2 regions of the Chryseobacterium sp. KBW03 genome follow, and region 1 is predicted to be linked to the other one. Evidence: riboswitches for the same ligand, from Rfam matches in the RefSeq annotation. Region 1 holds a riboswitch; the other holds the start of a gene.
What was found. A riboswitch is a leader RNA that binds a small molecule or an ion and turns the genes downstream of it on or off. The one in region 1 is predicted to bind S-adenosylmethionine.
Positions count from the first base shown of each region.

Region 2: linked by a shared signal. The riboswitch ahead of DBR39_RS19570 (TonB-dependent receptor plug domain-containing protein) and the one ahead of DBR39_RS08020 (alpha/beta fold hydrolase) in region 1 are both predicted to bind S-adenosylmethionine.

Region 1 is NZ_QAJO01000004.1:7,949-16,282, reverse strand. It holds gene DBR39_RS08025 (MGH1-like glycoside hydrolase domain-containing protein) at 1-1,863, opposite strand, end outside; SAM riboswitch class I at 2,052-2,158, shown strand; gene DBR39_RS08020 (alpha/beta fold hydrolase) at 2,225-3,163, shown strand; gene DBR39_RS08015 (ACT domain-containing protein) at 3,169-4,707, shown strand; gene DBR39_RS08010 (O-succinylhomoserine sulfhydrylase) at 4,820-5,980, shown strand; gene DBR39_RS08005 (homocysteine S-methyltransferase family protein) at 6,016-7,038, shown strand; gene metH (methionine synthase) at 7,135-8,334, shown strand, end outside.
Region 2 is NZ_QAJO01000011.1:175,056-183,389, reverse strand. It holds gene DBR39_RS19590 (hypothetical protein) at 1-33, shown strand, start outside; gene DBR39_RS19585 (helix-turn-helix domain-containing protein) at 126-998, opposite strand; gene DBR39_RS19580 (T9SS type A sorting domain-containing protein) at 1,154-3,232, shown strand; gene DBR39_RS19575 (alpha-amylase family glycosyl hydrolase) at 3,414-6,251, shown strand; SAM riboswitch class I at 6,327-6,433, shown strand; gene DBR39_RS19570 (TonB-dependent receptor plug domain-containing protein) at 6,528-8,334, shown strand, end outside.

The DNA.
Region 1 (8,334 bases):
ACTGTCTCCGTTTCCAAGCTGCAATACATCATAGAAAAATCCGTCTTCTTCATTCCACAACCCTTTCGTTCCTTCACCCAGATTTTCCATAGCCTCGGCGATATAAAGATAATGCTCGAAAAACTTGATCGCCATATCTTCATACACCTGATAATATTGGGCAAGTTCCATCGCAATACGCATCATATTCAATGCATACATCGCCATCCAGCTTGTTCCGTCTGCCTGCTCGAGATGCTGACCATCTTTTAATTCCATATTCCGGTCGAAAGCTCCAATGTTATCAAGGCCAAGGAAGCCACCTCCAAAAATATTTTTACCGTTTTTATCCTTTCTGTTAACCCACCATGTAAAATTTAGCAACAACTTCTGGAAAACTTTCTCTAAGAATAGCAGATCCGGCTTGCCATTATTTTTTTCATCTATCTTAAAAACACGGAAGCATGACCACGCATGTACAGGCGGGTTCACATCGCTCATGTTCCATTCATAAGCAGGAAGCTGTCCGTTAGGATGCATATACCATTCTTTGGTCAACAGTAAAAGCTGTCCCTTGGCAAATTCTGCATCGATGATTGAAAAAGGAACACAGTGAAATGCCAGATCCCATGTGGCATACCATGGATACTCCCATTTGTCAGGCATAGAAATAATATCCTTGTTGTGGAGATGATTCCATTCTGTATTTCTTACATACTCATTGAAATTTCTTGGCGCTTCAAAATTAGGATCACCTTTCAGCCATTTTCCTATATTGTAATGATAGAACTGTTTGTTCCAGAGAAGCCCGGCAAAAGCCTGTCTCTGAACATTTCTTTCATCTTCATTTACAGTATCATTCTGAATGTCGTTATAAAACTCTTCAGCCTCAGTTTGTCGGGTATTGAAAATATGATCGAAACTGTTAAAAGGTTCATCCGTTTCGTCAGGACACAACCTGAATTCAAAGACTTTTGATTCTCCTGCACCGATAAGTTCATCAATCAGAAAAGAAGCTTTTGTTCCTCTTTTTTCAGGATTTACCGTATCTCCCTGATGAATAATGAAATCATTGATTCCATCTTTGAAATAAGCATTCTCTGCTTTGGGAGCTCCGTAAAGTTTGGAAGTATTCGTTTCGTTATCACAAAATACACTTTGTGCATTTGTATTTCGGGAATACAGTTTTTTGATCGATATACTGTCATGACCAATATTAATACTTCCGTCATGAGAAGCATTGATCTCTCCTTTATAAGTATTGTATCCCCATTTCCAGTTATTTCTGAACCATACCGTAGGAGCTACCAGAATAGGAGCCTCATGCTGGCTTCGATTACAAACGGTGACTCTGGCTAGAATATCGTTGTGATCGGCTTTACAGTATTCAATGAAAATATCGAAATACTCGTCATTATCAAAAATTCCGGTGTCAAAAATCTCGTACTCCGGTTCCTTTTTGCTGCGTTTTCCGTTTTCTGTAACAAGATCATCGTAAGGAAATTCATTAATTGGATATTTATACACCATCTTCATATAGCTGTGGGTAGGCGTATTGTCCAGATAATAAAAGATTTCTTTGATGTCTTCACCATGATTTCCCTGAGGATTGCTCAACCCAAAGAATCGTTCTTTTACCATTTTATCTTTCCTGTTCCAGAACGAAAAAGCAAAACAGAAAAGCTGCTTTACATCAGAAATCCCAGCAATTCCTTCCTCTCCCCAGCGGTAAGCATAGCTCTCGGCATTATGATGATTGGTAAAATTCCATGCATTCCCATTCGGGCTGTAATCTTCACGTACATTTCCCCACTGGCGGTTGCTTACATAAGGTCCCCAGTTTTTCCATTTAGTATCTTGTAATCTTTCTTTTTCAACGGTCATATTTCATCATTTTTCAATACGAAGTTAGTTTTTTTGAGAAGTAATTCCAATTTTTTTCATCTGAATAATTATTAATATAGCCTTGAAATACTTGTATTTAAGGGCTGTTTTAAATATTAAAATAATTTTTTTTTGAAATTAAAAGAAAAGAACTACCTTTGCACCATTCGTTCATTTAAATATTGAAAATGTTATCAAGAAAGGTTGAGGGATTAGACCCTATGAAACCTTAGCAACCCTTTGCGCAAGCAAAGAAGGTGCTACGTTCTACCAATTTATTTTGGACAGATAACTTACTGAAGTTCTTTTCAGCCATTTCCTGTGGCATTTTCAATTGTATTTGTATTAAAATATAATAGAATTGAAAACAGAACTAAACTATATTAATCTTTCGTATCAAACGTATTCCCAAAAGGAATATCATATCTCATTAAGCTATCAGCTTTTTGGGAAAGATCTGTTTACAGCACCCATCATTCTAATCAACCATGCTCTTACCGGAAACTCAAATGTATCGGGAGAAAAAGGCTGGTGGAAACAATTGGTGGGAGAAAATCAGCTTGTTGATACCGATCAATATACTGTTCTGTGTTTCAATATACCCGGAAACGGTTATGACAATTTTTTAATTGAAGACTATGAAGACTTCACGCCTTCAGATATCGCAGCGATATTTCTGAAAGGGCTTGAAGCTTTACATATCAAAAATATATATGCCATTATTGGAGGCTCTCTTGGAGGGGGAATTGCATGGGAAATGCTTGCTAAGCAGCCGGATCTTGCAGAAATATTTATTCCCATAGCCTGTGATTACAGAACACACGACTGGCTTCATGCTCAATGTCTGGTTCAAAAATTTTTATTGAATGATAAAGATGAACCATTACAGAAAGCAAGAATTCATGCGATGCTCTGTTATAGAACTCCACAATCACTCAACGATAGATTTCAAAACCAATATAATCAGGACAAACAACGCCTGGAATCAGAAGACTGGCTGGTTTATCATGGTAATGCGTTAAACGAGAGATTTAGTTTAAAAGCGTACAAACTGATGAATCATCTCTTGATGAATATCAATGCTGATGAAAAAGCACTGGAGAAGATCGAAGCACGAATGCACATGATCTCCGTAGATACAGACTTATTCTTTCCGGCTTCTGAAATCCGAATGTGTTTTGAAAACTTAAAAGAGAAAAATAAGAATGTTTCTTATCACGAGATCCAATCTATACACGGGCATGACGCCTTCCTAATGGAATATCAACAATTAAATAATATCATAAAAAACATTTTATAGAAGTAATGAAAAATGCTAACGAAATAAAATTTTTGAAGAACAGATCAATCATCAAATTTGAAGGAGAAGATTTCCTGGGCGAAATCGGGATTGACGGTAGAATTTTTAAAGCGCTCACTTTAGCGCGTATCAGTGTAGGAGTAATCTCACAACAGGCCATAGAAAACGGAATTTCTATTTTGGTGCAGGAAATTGATGCAGAAAAAGCAGTCGCTTGTCTTATTGATGAGTTCGAAGCAGAAAGAAAATCTGGAAAAGTTTCTCAGATCTATAGTATCAATAATGTTTCTGTGATCGGTTTTGTAGCAGAAGATTTCAATAAAGTCTTTGCCGAACTGGCAAGAAACAATGTTTTCCCATTATTGCTGAATCAGGTAGCCGGAGAAAACAGAGTCAATATCGTAGTGACTTCTTCACAGGATGAAAAAACAAAAAACATCATAGAATCTGAAATTTTCAAAAAACCAAAGACGGTTCATCTGGCAATCATTGGTCACGGAAATGTAGGAAAGACATTAATACAGCAGGTCTTGGAATCTGCAGAAGAAATTAAGAAGCGTAAAAAAATAGACCTTAAAGTAGTTGCAGTAGCCAATTCAAAGAAAATTGCCTTCAACAAAAAAGGATTCGATGCCAATTGGGGTGATGAGGTTTTGACAGCAGAACATCCGTCGAATGTAGAAGAGCTTATTAATTTCTCTAATGAAAATCAACTGGAGAACCTGATTGTTGTAGATAACACAGCGAGTAAGGATTTTGTGAAGAACTACCATGCTTTAGCAGAAAACGGATTTGATCTGGTTTCTTCCAACAAAATTTTCAATACCCTTCCAATTGAGGAGTACAGAAAACTAAGATATACGTTGAGCAAAAACAACAGACGTTACCTTTATGAAACCAATGTTGGAGCTGGTTTACCATTAATTGATACCATCAAGTTATTACACCTTTCAGGAGAAAATATCACAAGAATCAAAGGAGTATTCTCAGGAACACTGAGCTATGTATTCAATAATTTTTCTTTGAGAGACGATAAATTTTCAACCATCATCAATGAAGCTTTGGAAAAAGGGTATACAGAACCGGATCCGAGAGAAGACTTATCCGGAAATGATGTCGCAAGAAAACTATTGATTTTAGCAAGAGAGCTAGACCTGATCAATGAATTCGGTGATATTAATATCCAAAACCTTGTTCCGGAAAGCTTACTTGAAGTTTCAAAATCAGAATTTCTTTCAAGATTGGATGAACTGGATGAAGAATACCAGAAAATTAAAGAAAATCAGGAGCCTGGTCATGTGTTGAGATATGTGGGTGATTTACATGGTGACTTGCAGAAAGATAAAGGTGAATTGGATGTGAAATTGATTTCAGTTCCTGCTACTTCAGCATTAGGACAGTTAAAAGGTTCCGATTCTATCTTTGAAATTTATACAGAAAGCTATGGAGAAAATCCAATCGTGATCATGGGAGCCGGAGCCGGAGCCCAAGTAACAGCTAGGGGAGTATTCGGAGATATTTTAAGAGTAAGTGAAACTAAATAATATTTAATGTAACAATCTACCAATTTGGCAGTGTAACCATAACGGCAATTGTCCTTCTGAGCATAGCGAAGAATCTGATGGCTACACTGTGAAATTGACCAATTAAAACTATATGGAAAATTTTGAAACATCAGCAATAAGAACCCAGACTGAAAGATCTCAGTTTGATGAACATTCCACGCCATTATATCTTACCTCAAGTTTTATATTTCAGGATGCAGAAGATATGAGAGCAAGCTTTGCAGAAGAAAAACCTAAAAATCTATACAGCCGTTTCTCTAATCCGAATGTGACAGAGTTTACCGATAAGATCGCTAAGATGGAAGGTGCAGAAGCTGGGTATGCTTTTGCAACAGGAATGGCAGCCATCTATTCTACATTTGCTGCACTCTTGAATGCCGGAGATCATATTGTAAGCTGTCAGTCTGTATTCGGATCTACACATACTTTATTTACCAAGTATTTTCCGAAATGGAATATTGAAACTTCTTATTTCAAAGCGGAAGATGCTCAGAATGTTGAAAAATATATTCAACCCAATACAAAGATTTTATACCTTGAAACTCCTACCAATCCAGCGATTGAAATTCTGGATCTTGAGTTTTTTGGACAGATCGCCAAAAAGCATAATCTTATTTTCATTGTAGATAACTGTTTTGCAACGCCTTATCTTCAGCAGCCGATCAAATATGGTGCAGATGTTGTTGTACATTCAGCAACGAAATTGATTGACGGACAGGGAAGAGTACTAGGGGGAATAGCAGTAGGAAAAGAAGACCTGATCAGAGAAATTTATCTTTTCGCAAGAAATACAGGACCTGCATTGTCTCCTTTTAATGCCTGGGTGCTATCAAAAAGCCTGGAAACATTGGCAATTCGTGTAGAAAAGCACTGTGAGAATGCCCTGAAGGTAGCCGAATTTTTAGAAAACCATCCCAACGTAGACTTAGTAAAATATCCATTCCTGAAATCCCATCCAAGTTATGAAATAGCAAAAAAACAGATGAAGCTTGGCGGAAATATTGTAGCATTTGAAATAAAAGGCGGAATTGAAGGCGGAAGAAATTTTTTAGATAAGATACAAATGTGTTCATTGTCTGCCAACTTGGGTGATACAAGAACGATCGTTACTCATCCGGCATCCACTACACACTCCAAACTGTCAGACGAGGAAAGAAATGAAGTAGGAATTACAGCAGGACTGGTTCGTTGCTCTGTAGGATTGGAAAATGTAGAAGATATCATTGCAGATCTGAAACAGGCTTTGGATTAATTCAATAGAACAGGTTGTAGCCAAAACATTTAAAAATGAAAAATTCAGAACAATTATATAAAGCTTTATCTGAAAGAATCTTAATTCTTGACGGTGCCATGGGGACGATGCTTCAGAGATACAAGTTTGAAGAAGAAGATTACCGTGGAGAGCGTTTCAAAGACTGGGAGCATCCTGTAAAAGGAAATAATGACCTGCTTTCTCTTACACAGCCCCAAGCCATTGAAGAAGTTCACAAGAAATATCTGGAAGCCGGAGCTGACATTATTGAAACCAATACATTTTCAGGAACTACGATTGCTATGGCAGATTATCACATGGAAGATCTGGTATATGATCTGAACTATGAGTCTGCAAAGATTGCCAGAAAAGCCTGTGACGAGTACACTGCACAAAATCCTGATAAGCCGAGATTCGTAGCTGGATCTATCGGACCTACCAACAGGACGGCAAGCTTAAGCCCGGATGTTAACGATCCCGGATACAGAGCCATTACTTTTGAAGAATTGAGAGTCGCTTATAAGCAGCAATGTGAAGCTTTGCTGGATGGAGGTTCAGATATCCTTTTGGTAGAAACCATCTTTGATACACTGAATGCGAAAGCAGCTTTGTTTGCTATTGATGAACTGCAGGACGAAAGAGGAATAAAAATTCCGATCATGGTTTCAGGAACCATTACAGATGCTTCAGGAAGAACATTGAGCGGGCAGACGGCAGAAGCTTTTCTGATCTCAGTTTCCCACCTGAATTTATTAAGCGTAGGTTTCAACTGTGCATTGGGAGCAGATCAGCTGACTCCTTATCTTGAAACTCTGGCTCACAATTCAGAATTCTATGTTTCAGCTTATCCGAATGCCGGTTTACCAAATGCTTTCGGAAAATATGATGAAACTCCTGAAGATATGGCCAGACAGATCAAAGAATATGTTGAAAAAGGATTGATCAATATTATCGGGGGATGCTGCGGTACGACTCCCGAACATATTAAAGCGATCGCTGACCTTGTCGAGCAATATCCGCCAAGGAAAGCGGGGAATTTGCTAAAGAACATTATTTAGCATGCAGGAAATTTCCAGTGATTACAGCTTTTAAGCAAGCACAGGAATTGATTGAGGCAGAATACCATAATGCCTACTATATTTTAGAAAAATAAAATGAAGTATTTAAGATTATCAGGCCTCGAGCCTCTTATCATAACACCGGAGAGTAATTTCATCAATGTTGGTGAAAGGACTAATGTTGCCGGTTCCAAAAAGTTTTTAAGACTGATTAAGGAGGAGAAATTCTCTGAAGCATTAGATATTGCCCGCCATCAGGTAGAAGGAGGTGCCCAGATTCTGGATGTCAACTTCGATGATGGATTGATTGATGGTAAAGCATCCATGGTCAAATTCCTGAACTTAATTGCCTCCGAACCGGATATCGCAAGAATCCCAATCATGGTAGACTCTTCCAAATGGGAAATCCTGGAAGCAGGTCTTCAGGTAGCTCAGGGAAAATGTGTGGTGAATTCTATTAGTTTAAAAGAAGGTGAGGAAGAATTTATCAAACATGCCAAAGCTATAAAAAGATATGGAGCAGCAGTCATTGTCATGGCATTTGATGAGGTAGGACAGGCTGACAGTTTTGAACGAAGAATTGAAATTTCAAAACGTTCTTATGATATCTTGGTAAACCAGCTTGGCTTTCCTGCAGAAGACATCATTTTCGACTTAAATATCTTTCCGGTAGCAACGGGAATGGATGAGCACAGAAGAAATGCCATCGACTTTATTGAAGCTACACGCTGGGTAAGACAAAATCTTCCCTATGCATCTGTGAGTGGGGGAGTGAGCAATGTTTCCTTCTCTTTCCGTGGAAATGATACCGTGAGAGAAGCTATGCATTCCGTATTCCTTTACCACGCTATTCAGGCAGGGATGAACATTGGTATTGTAAACCCGGCGATGCTGGAGGTTTATGATGAAATCAATAAGGAATTACTAGGGCTTGTAGAAGACGTAATACTTGATAAAAGAGAAGATGCTACAGAAAGACTCCTTGACTATTCGGAAAAACACAAATCGGTCAAAAAAGAAAAGACCGAAGACTTAGAGTGGAGAAACAATCCGTTACAGGAAAGAATTACCTATGCATTGGTAAAAGGTATCGACCGTTTTATTGAAGAAGATGTAGAAGAAGCAAGACAATTAGCTGAAAGGCCGCTTCATGTTATAGAAATTAACCTGATGACAGGAATGGGGGTTGTAGGAGATCTATTCGGAAGCGGAAAAATGTTCCTTCCGCAGGTTGTAAAGTCTGCAAGAGTAATGAAAAAAGCTGTGGCTTATCTGCAGCCTTATATCGAAGCTGAA
Region 2 (8,334 bases), on a different contig from region 1:
CCTTTCCTTCACGATCACGGACATCATCATTAATTGATTGTCATTGCTTTTTCACCTGAATTCTGAAAAAGCAATATCAAAGCAAAACAACATATATAAACCGCTTAAGCAATTGAGCGGTTTTTCTATTTATTATTCCGCAGGCTTTCCGGTGATACCCCAAATTTCTTTTTAAAAGCCCGTGTAAAGTTCTGCAGATATTCATAACCGCATTCAATGGCGATCTCTTTGATCATAATATTTTTATCGGGAATCAACTTTTTGGCTTTCAGCATTCTGAGTTCTGATATATAATGAGCAATCGTTGTATGGTACTGAGCCTTGAATTCTTTTCTGATGATATTCTGATTCATCCCGATATATTTCCCTATTTCTTCCGCTTTTATATTTCTGTGGTAATTTTCATCGATGAATTTTCTGATTATTTCAGGGGTCTTTGGATTTGATTCCAGGACATTCTTTTCATTGAACTGTTCGAAAATAAGAATAAGAAGCTTGATGATCTTAGCCTCTATAAATAATTTCTGCATGATTCCTTTCTTGGTATAGCCCAGAATCTCTTTGATGATCATGTGCATTTCGACCGTCATGTCAGGCGGTGTTTCTTTATGAAGGAAGATAAAATTATTATGAGTCATGTTTTCCAGAACTTCTGCGTTCTCGAGATTAAGCTCCGGATTGATGAGGTTAAAAATATATTGATAGTTGATGTGAATCTGAAGATATTTTAAAACCTCCTGATTTTCTGTCCATAGTTCAGCTACACTTTCGTTAGGCGAATAATGAAGAATATATTGATTTTTCCTGAATAAGAATTTCGTTCCACAGTCGTGAGCTTCCAGATTGATACCATCACTTAGCAAGAAAATAAGATTAAAGCTTGACTTCCCTTCCAGCATATGAGACTTGAAGGTTTGGTCAGGACACAGGTCTTCCTGCATGATGATTTTGATGTCTTCGGATCTGAACAAAAGTCCACTTTTAGAATGATTCCTCATACAACACATTTTTACAGCCATGGTACAACTAACTTAAGGTAAAAGTACCGCGTAGGATAACCAAAAGTTGGGAAATGATAACTCGGGGTTAATTATGTGAGGTACTTTTGCGCAAAATTAAATTAAATTTAGAATAATTAAAAATAATATTTCATATGTTTAAAGATTTACATTTTGCAATAAAGAAAATCAGCACGGGATTAGCATTGCTAGCCGCTGCTGGAAGCGGTTTGTATGCTCAGCAATGGGAAAATGTAGGAGGAGTTCAGGATGTATCAGCTGGGGGAAGCAGTTTTAATAACTTGGTTATTGATAACTCAGGAAATTATTATCTTTCCTATTATGATGTTTCAGTAACTAAAGGCTCTGTACAGAAATTCAATGGAAGTACATGGTCCTATTTAGGAGGAAGTCCTGGAGTTACCACCGGAACGGCAACTTACAATTCATTGTCTATAAGTCCTAACGGAAATAGTATCTATTATACCAACCAGATTGGTTATCCGGGATCCGGAATGGAAGTACGTCTGTTTACAGGATCTTTATGGTCTCAGCTTCCTAACGCTACAGACAGCTCTGTTAATTATCAGGCTTCCGCAGTATCTTCTGATAATATTATATTCACTTATGGATCATATGGTTCAGGAACTGTAAAAAGATATTTTGGCGGTACATGGGAGCAGGTAGGTAATGCAGGTTTCTCTGGAGGTGCTGAATTTGCTGAAATGGTTATCGGAACCAATAATAAAGTCTATACATGCAATGTTTCAGGAGGTTTAAAAGTATATCAAAACAGTACGGATGCAAGTTCATCACAAGACTGGAACTTAGTAGGCGGGGCTGCTGTAGATGCTTCTTCATCAGGAGAACAGTATAATGCTGATATCGCTTTAGATGGAGCTAACAGAATCTATGTTGCGTATGTTTCAAACTCAGGAGGAGGAAGAAAGGTCAATGTTAAAAAGTTTGACGGAAACTCTTGGGTGCAGGTCGGAAATGCCAATTTTTCAGGAGGAAGTGTACAGCATATTGCTCTAGCAGTGACAGAATCCGGGAAGCCTTATGTGGTGGCCAGCCGTTTTGAAAATGATAATTTCCTGAGAAATACAGTCTATAAATTAGATGATGCACAAAACTGGGTTCCTTTTGGAGGTGATTTTGTTTCTGATGGTGAAGCAAAATACAATGATCTTGCTATAGATAAAGCACACAATTACCTTGTTCTGGCATATTCTGACAATACTACAAAAGTTAAAAGAATCTCATTAACGCTAAATCCACAAACATGCAGCAATACAGATCCAGGATCAAATGTGGGAGATGTAGGCTGCGTGAGTTTTATGTATCGCGGTCAGCAGGTTGCCTATACCACGGTAAGAGGTGCAGACGGAAAAATTTGGCTTCAGCAGAATCTGGGAAGTACACAGGTTGCTTCATCAATGGCTGATGCGAATTCATTTGGAGATCTTTTCCAGTGGGGAAGATGGGATGACGGGCACCAGCTTAGAAATTCTCAGGTTGTACAGGCTCCATCACCGAATACTCCTGAAGGAACAAGTGCAACAGGAGGTGGATATATTGCCGGATCTACAGCATGGTGGGCAGCTTTTGCAAGTGGAGATACTTGGACAGGAGCTTCCATTGCAGATGTTAGTGCATCTGCCGGAGTAGATCCTTGTAAAGCAATAGGAACAGACTGGAAAATGCCTTCTCAGGCAGAGTGGGCTACTCTGGTGGGAGCAGAAAGTATTGCAAACCCTGCAACAGCCTATGGAAGCCATCTTAAACTGCCGGCAGGAGGATTCAGAAGCTCAAGCAATGGAGATTTTACTTATGTAGGCCAAAGAGGATACTTCTGGAGTTCTGACACTTCGAGTTCAGGAGGGAAATATCTTTATGTGGGAGCCACTATTGCTAATGCTTCAGCAGGTGCTATGAGAGGACAGGGGGCATCAGTAAGATGTATTAAGCCATCATCTTCTCTAGGGACTTCAGATGTTAAGCTGAATAAATCAGTAATAGGAATGTATCCTAACCCTACAAAAGGAATACTTATTATTAAGTCAGATTCCGGTATTGAAAACGTGAATGTTATCAACGCTGTAGGTCAAAAAATGAATGTACAGTTCACGGATAACCAGATCAACATGACCGAGCTGCCTTCAGGATTATACATCGTAGAATTAAAATTAAAGAACGGTCAATCCATTTCAAAAAAGATTATAAAAGACTAACCGGATTTCATCAAAGAATTTCGTTAGATAAAAAATAGTTCATTACAATTACTTTTATTGGGAGGCTCATGAAATTTTCATGAGCCTTTTTCTTATTTGTTTTTCCCATTAAAATGAAATATTACATCAAAATAGTGATGATGAATAAAAATTAATATTATATTCGATAAAAAATAAGATAATGAAAAATTTTTATTCCGTTGTTTTTCTGTTGATTACAATGGCCGTTTTCGGGCAGATCAACTATACAATGACGCCCAACCCATTCAACGAAACTGATGCTGTTACGCTGACAATTCCCGGGGACCAGATTGATGAAGCTGCCTGGGGTATTTCCAACAATACTGTTTATATCTGGTCGTGGTCTTTTGATACCAATTATCAGAACAGTCAGGACTGTCCTACCAATGGAAGCTGGAGCAATTCCAATGATCTGAATAAGCTGAATTATAATGCAGGCACAGATACCTATTCCCTGGCTTTTACTCCGACTTCTTTCTTCGGAAGAACAGGAATCGGAAGGTTTGGTTTTTTATTAAAAGATAAAACAGGGTCACATCAGACCTCACCGGATATATTTGTAAATGTGGGTACTTTAAGCTTAACCCTTACAAATCCGCTGGCGAACAGTCTTACCTCAGTCCCGGCAGGAAATTCAATCAATATTACAGCAACTACCAATGTCAATGCTACTTTCCAGTTAAAAGCCAATGGAGTTGTCGTGAATTCAGCCTCAGCTCCTTCGCAATCTTATTCTTTTACTTATACGGTTTCGGAAGATGCTAATATGGAGCTTACAGCAACACAGGGATCCAATTCCAAAAATGCTGCATTTATTCTGCAGATTCCGAGAAATGTAGTGTCTCAGGCGGTTCCCAGCTGGATCAGACAGGGAATTAATTATCATCCTACAGATCAGACCAAAGTAGGGCTTGCATTGTATGCTCCCGGTAAAAACTTTGTGCATGTGATCGGCAGTTTTAACAACTGGGCTGTGAATGATGCTTATTTAATGAAAAAAGATACCACAAATCCTGATTTGTACTGGATTGAACTTAGCGGACTTACCCCTCAGCAATTATATTCTTTTCAATACAGAACCAATGATTTAAGAAAAGTAGCAGACCCTTATTCACCACAGATATTATCTTCTTACGACGACCCATGGATTTCGGCTTCTACCTATCCAAATCTACCTGTATTCCCTGCAGGACAGGGCTTTGAAGTTTCAACATTTAAAACAGGACAAACCGCTTATAACTGGCAGGTAACCAATTTTCAAAGACCTGCGAAAGAAGATCTGATCGTATATGAATTATTACTAAGAGACTTTACTCAGGAAAAAAACTGGCAGTCACTGATCAACAAGATTTCTTATTTGAAGAATTTAAAGATCAATGCTATAGAACTGCTTCCCATCATGGAATTTGATGGAAATCTTTCCTGGGGTTACAATACTTCCTTCCATTATGCATTGGATAAAGCGTATGGAACCCCTGAAAAATTCAAAGAATTTGTAGATCTGTGCCACCAAAACGGGATTGCAGTGATTTTAGATGTCGCTTTTAATCATGCAACAGGACGCTCACCTTTGGTAAGACTTTGGAATATAGATCCTGATGGAGATGGCTACGGGAATGTTGCTCCGGATAACCCTTATTTCAATCAGGTTCCCAAACACTCTTATAATGTGTTTAACGATTTTAACCATACAAGTTCTTCAACTCAATATTACGTTGAAAGATGCCTTCAGCAATGGCTCACAGAATACCACATCGATGGATTCCGTTGGGATTTGACGAAAGGATTCACCCAAAACTGTTCTGAAAATGATGAAGCCTGTACCAATGCTTATCAGCAAGACAGAGTTGACATTATGAAACATTATGCAGACAGACAGTGGGCTATTGATCCCAATTCTTATATGATCTTCGAACACCTGGGAACAGATCCAGAAGAACAGCAGTGGGCCAACTACAGAATAGCAGAAGGAAAAGGTGTTATGCTTTGGAATAAACAAACCGATCCTTACAATCAAAATACCATGGGATATAAGGAAAACAGCAATTATGACCGTATGAATCACAGTCTTCATGGCTTTACCAATATGAGTGCTGTGGGATATGGAGAAAGTCATGATGAGGAAAGACTTATGTTTAAAAACCTTGAATATGGTGCCGTCAATGGAGGATATAGTGTTAAAAATCTGAATACGGCTCTTGAAAGAATGAAAACCTTCGGAGCTACATTCTTCACTATTCCCGGCCCGAAAATGATCTGGCAGTTTGGAGAATTAGGATACGAATTCAGTATCAACAGATGTGCGGATGGTACAATCAACAGCGGATGCAGAACAGATGAGAAACCCGTTGCATTTACGCTGGGATATGATACCAATGCAAACAGAAAAGCAGTGTACGACACATGGGCTAAAATAATCAATATCAGAAACACCCATCAGATTTTCAAATCTAAAACGTACAGTATAGAATCCAATAATCTTACGAATGATCCTGATGGCCTGATCACCAGGATTTATCTCTATGATACCACCATTACTACCGGAATAAAGAATGTGGTGGTATTGGCTAATTATACTACTTCTGCACAAAATGTTGTTCCTTACTTTCCTTACACAGGTCAATGGCAGAATCTGATGGATGACAGTGTTTCCAATATAGCTTCAACAACTGCTCCGATAACTTTACAGCCTGGAGAATTCAGGATTTTCGGAAATTACGCAGGCGCTTTATCCACAACGGATACTCATGCAGCTAATAAATTATCCCTTCAGATTGTTAATAATCCAATACAAAATGGGATCGCAAAATTAATTTTTAACAAAGCAAAAAACGGTGAGATTTTATTTTTTGACATGACCGGTAAAAAGCTGGACTCATTCAAAATTGATAAAGAAAACGGGACTTTTGAAACCAAAATCAATTATCCGCCAGGAACTTATCTGGTTCAATTGAAATCAGAAACAGGAATCGCAATTCAAAAGATGATTGTTAAGTAGAACAAAAAGGCAGATTGGCAGAATAGCTGATTTGCCTTTTTTGTATATTGAAAAAAATAGTCTACTTTTGCGGTAGATTTATCAAGAAAGGTGGAGGGATTTGGCCCAAAGAAACCTTAGCAACCTGCACAATTCAAAAAAGTGCAAAGGTGCTAATTCCAACCCGAAAGGGGAGATAAGTGAAGTCAATATTCTTATATGAATTCCATTTCTTGAAGTCTTGTTTATCTGCGAAAAGGTTCGCAGGAATGTTATTATTAATTGGCAAGAACAAAAATGAAAAAATTAAGTACAGCGGTATTTTTGCTGAGTGTAATTTTGGTAGCTGCTCAGGAGAATGAGGAGAAAGGAAAACAAATCGAAGACATTATCATTGTCGGAAACCGAAATGTCAAAAGAACAAAACTTGAGACACCGGTTCCTGTAGACGTTATCAATATTGACAAGATCCAGAGAAGCTCTCCACAAATGACTGCTCAGGATCTCCTAAACTATGTGATCCCATCATTCAACGCAGTGAGGCAGTCTGCTTCTGACGGTACAGAACATATTGATCCCGTATCCTTAAGAGGAATGGGACCAGATCAGATTTTGGTATTGTTAAACGGAAAAAGAAGGCATTCTACCTCTTTAGTTAATTATCAGAATACGGTAGGAAATGGTTCTGTAGGAACAGATCTTGGGACAATTCCCATCATTGCAATTGATAGAATTGAAGTCTTAAGAGACGGAGCTGCTGCACAATATGGCTCTGATGCCATCGCCGGAGTGATCAATGTTATTCTTAAAAAAAATCCCGGAGCATCAGCAAGTCTTACTTATGGAGTAACCGGAAGAAATGATGGCGACACTTATCAGGCCGGAGCCAATTACGGAACTTCATTAGGAAAGAAAGACGGCTATATTAATCTTTCACTACAATTAAGCCATAGGGGTAAAACGACAAGAACTCAAAATCATGATTTAGATATTTTCGGAGATAATTTTGCGTATGCATTTGCAAATGATCCCGAAGCGGCAAGAGCTGCAGATGATGCAAAAATTAAAGAACGAGGATTGACGCGTGACGACTTCAATTTCCAGATCGGAGATGCCCAGATTAGACAGGGACAGCTGTTTTTTAATGCAGAATATCCTTTTAATGATAATTTTAAACTCTATTCTTTCGGAGGTTTCAGTATCAAAGAAGGAAAAGGTTTTGGCTTCAGAAGACTACCGAGCGAAACATCTAATGTCGTTTCATCCATTTACCCAAACGGTTTTCAGGCAAGTCTTGGATCTCAGGTGTATGATGTGTCTTATGCTGTAGGTGCAAAATATAATGTCAATGACTGGCTATTCGACCTGAGTAATACGTTCGGAAGCAATACTTTCAATTATAATGTAAGCAATACCAATAATGCTTCTCTTGGGGCAAAATCGCCAACCCTTTTTTATGCAGGAGCCCATAGCTTCCTTCAAAATACCGTTAATCTTGATGTTTCTAAAAATATAAACCGTTTCAATATCGCATTCGGAGGAGAATTCAGATTTGAACAATACCAGATCAAGGCTGGCGATGAGGCTTCTTACACCCAATATGACATCAATGGAAATGTGGCTGCTGAAGGTTCTACAGTGCTTGGTGCAGGCGGATCACAGTCTTTCATCGGGTTTTCTCCCAATAATGCATTGACGAAAGACAGACATTCAACCGCAGTATACGCAGATGTTTCCTATGATTTAGATAAAAAACTGAATATTGATGCCGCTGCAAGATTTGAAAATTACTCAGATTTTGGAAATACATTGAATGGAAAACTCGCTGTACGATATGAATTTGTGAAAAACTATGCAGTAAGAGCAGCGGTCGGGACAGGATTCAGAGCGCCTTCACTTCAGCAGCAGTATTTTAATAATTCTTATGCCGATATTTCGACTTCCGGATCGGGAATTGTCACCAAAGGGATCTTCAGGAATGATAGCGATGCTGCCAGAATTCTGGGATTTGATAAACTCAAACAGGAAACTTCTATTAACGCAAGTGCAGGATTTACCCTTCACCCTCTGAATAAATTATCTATTTCCGTAGATGGATATTGGA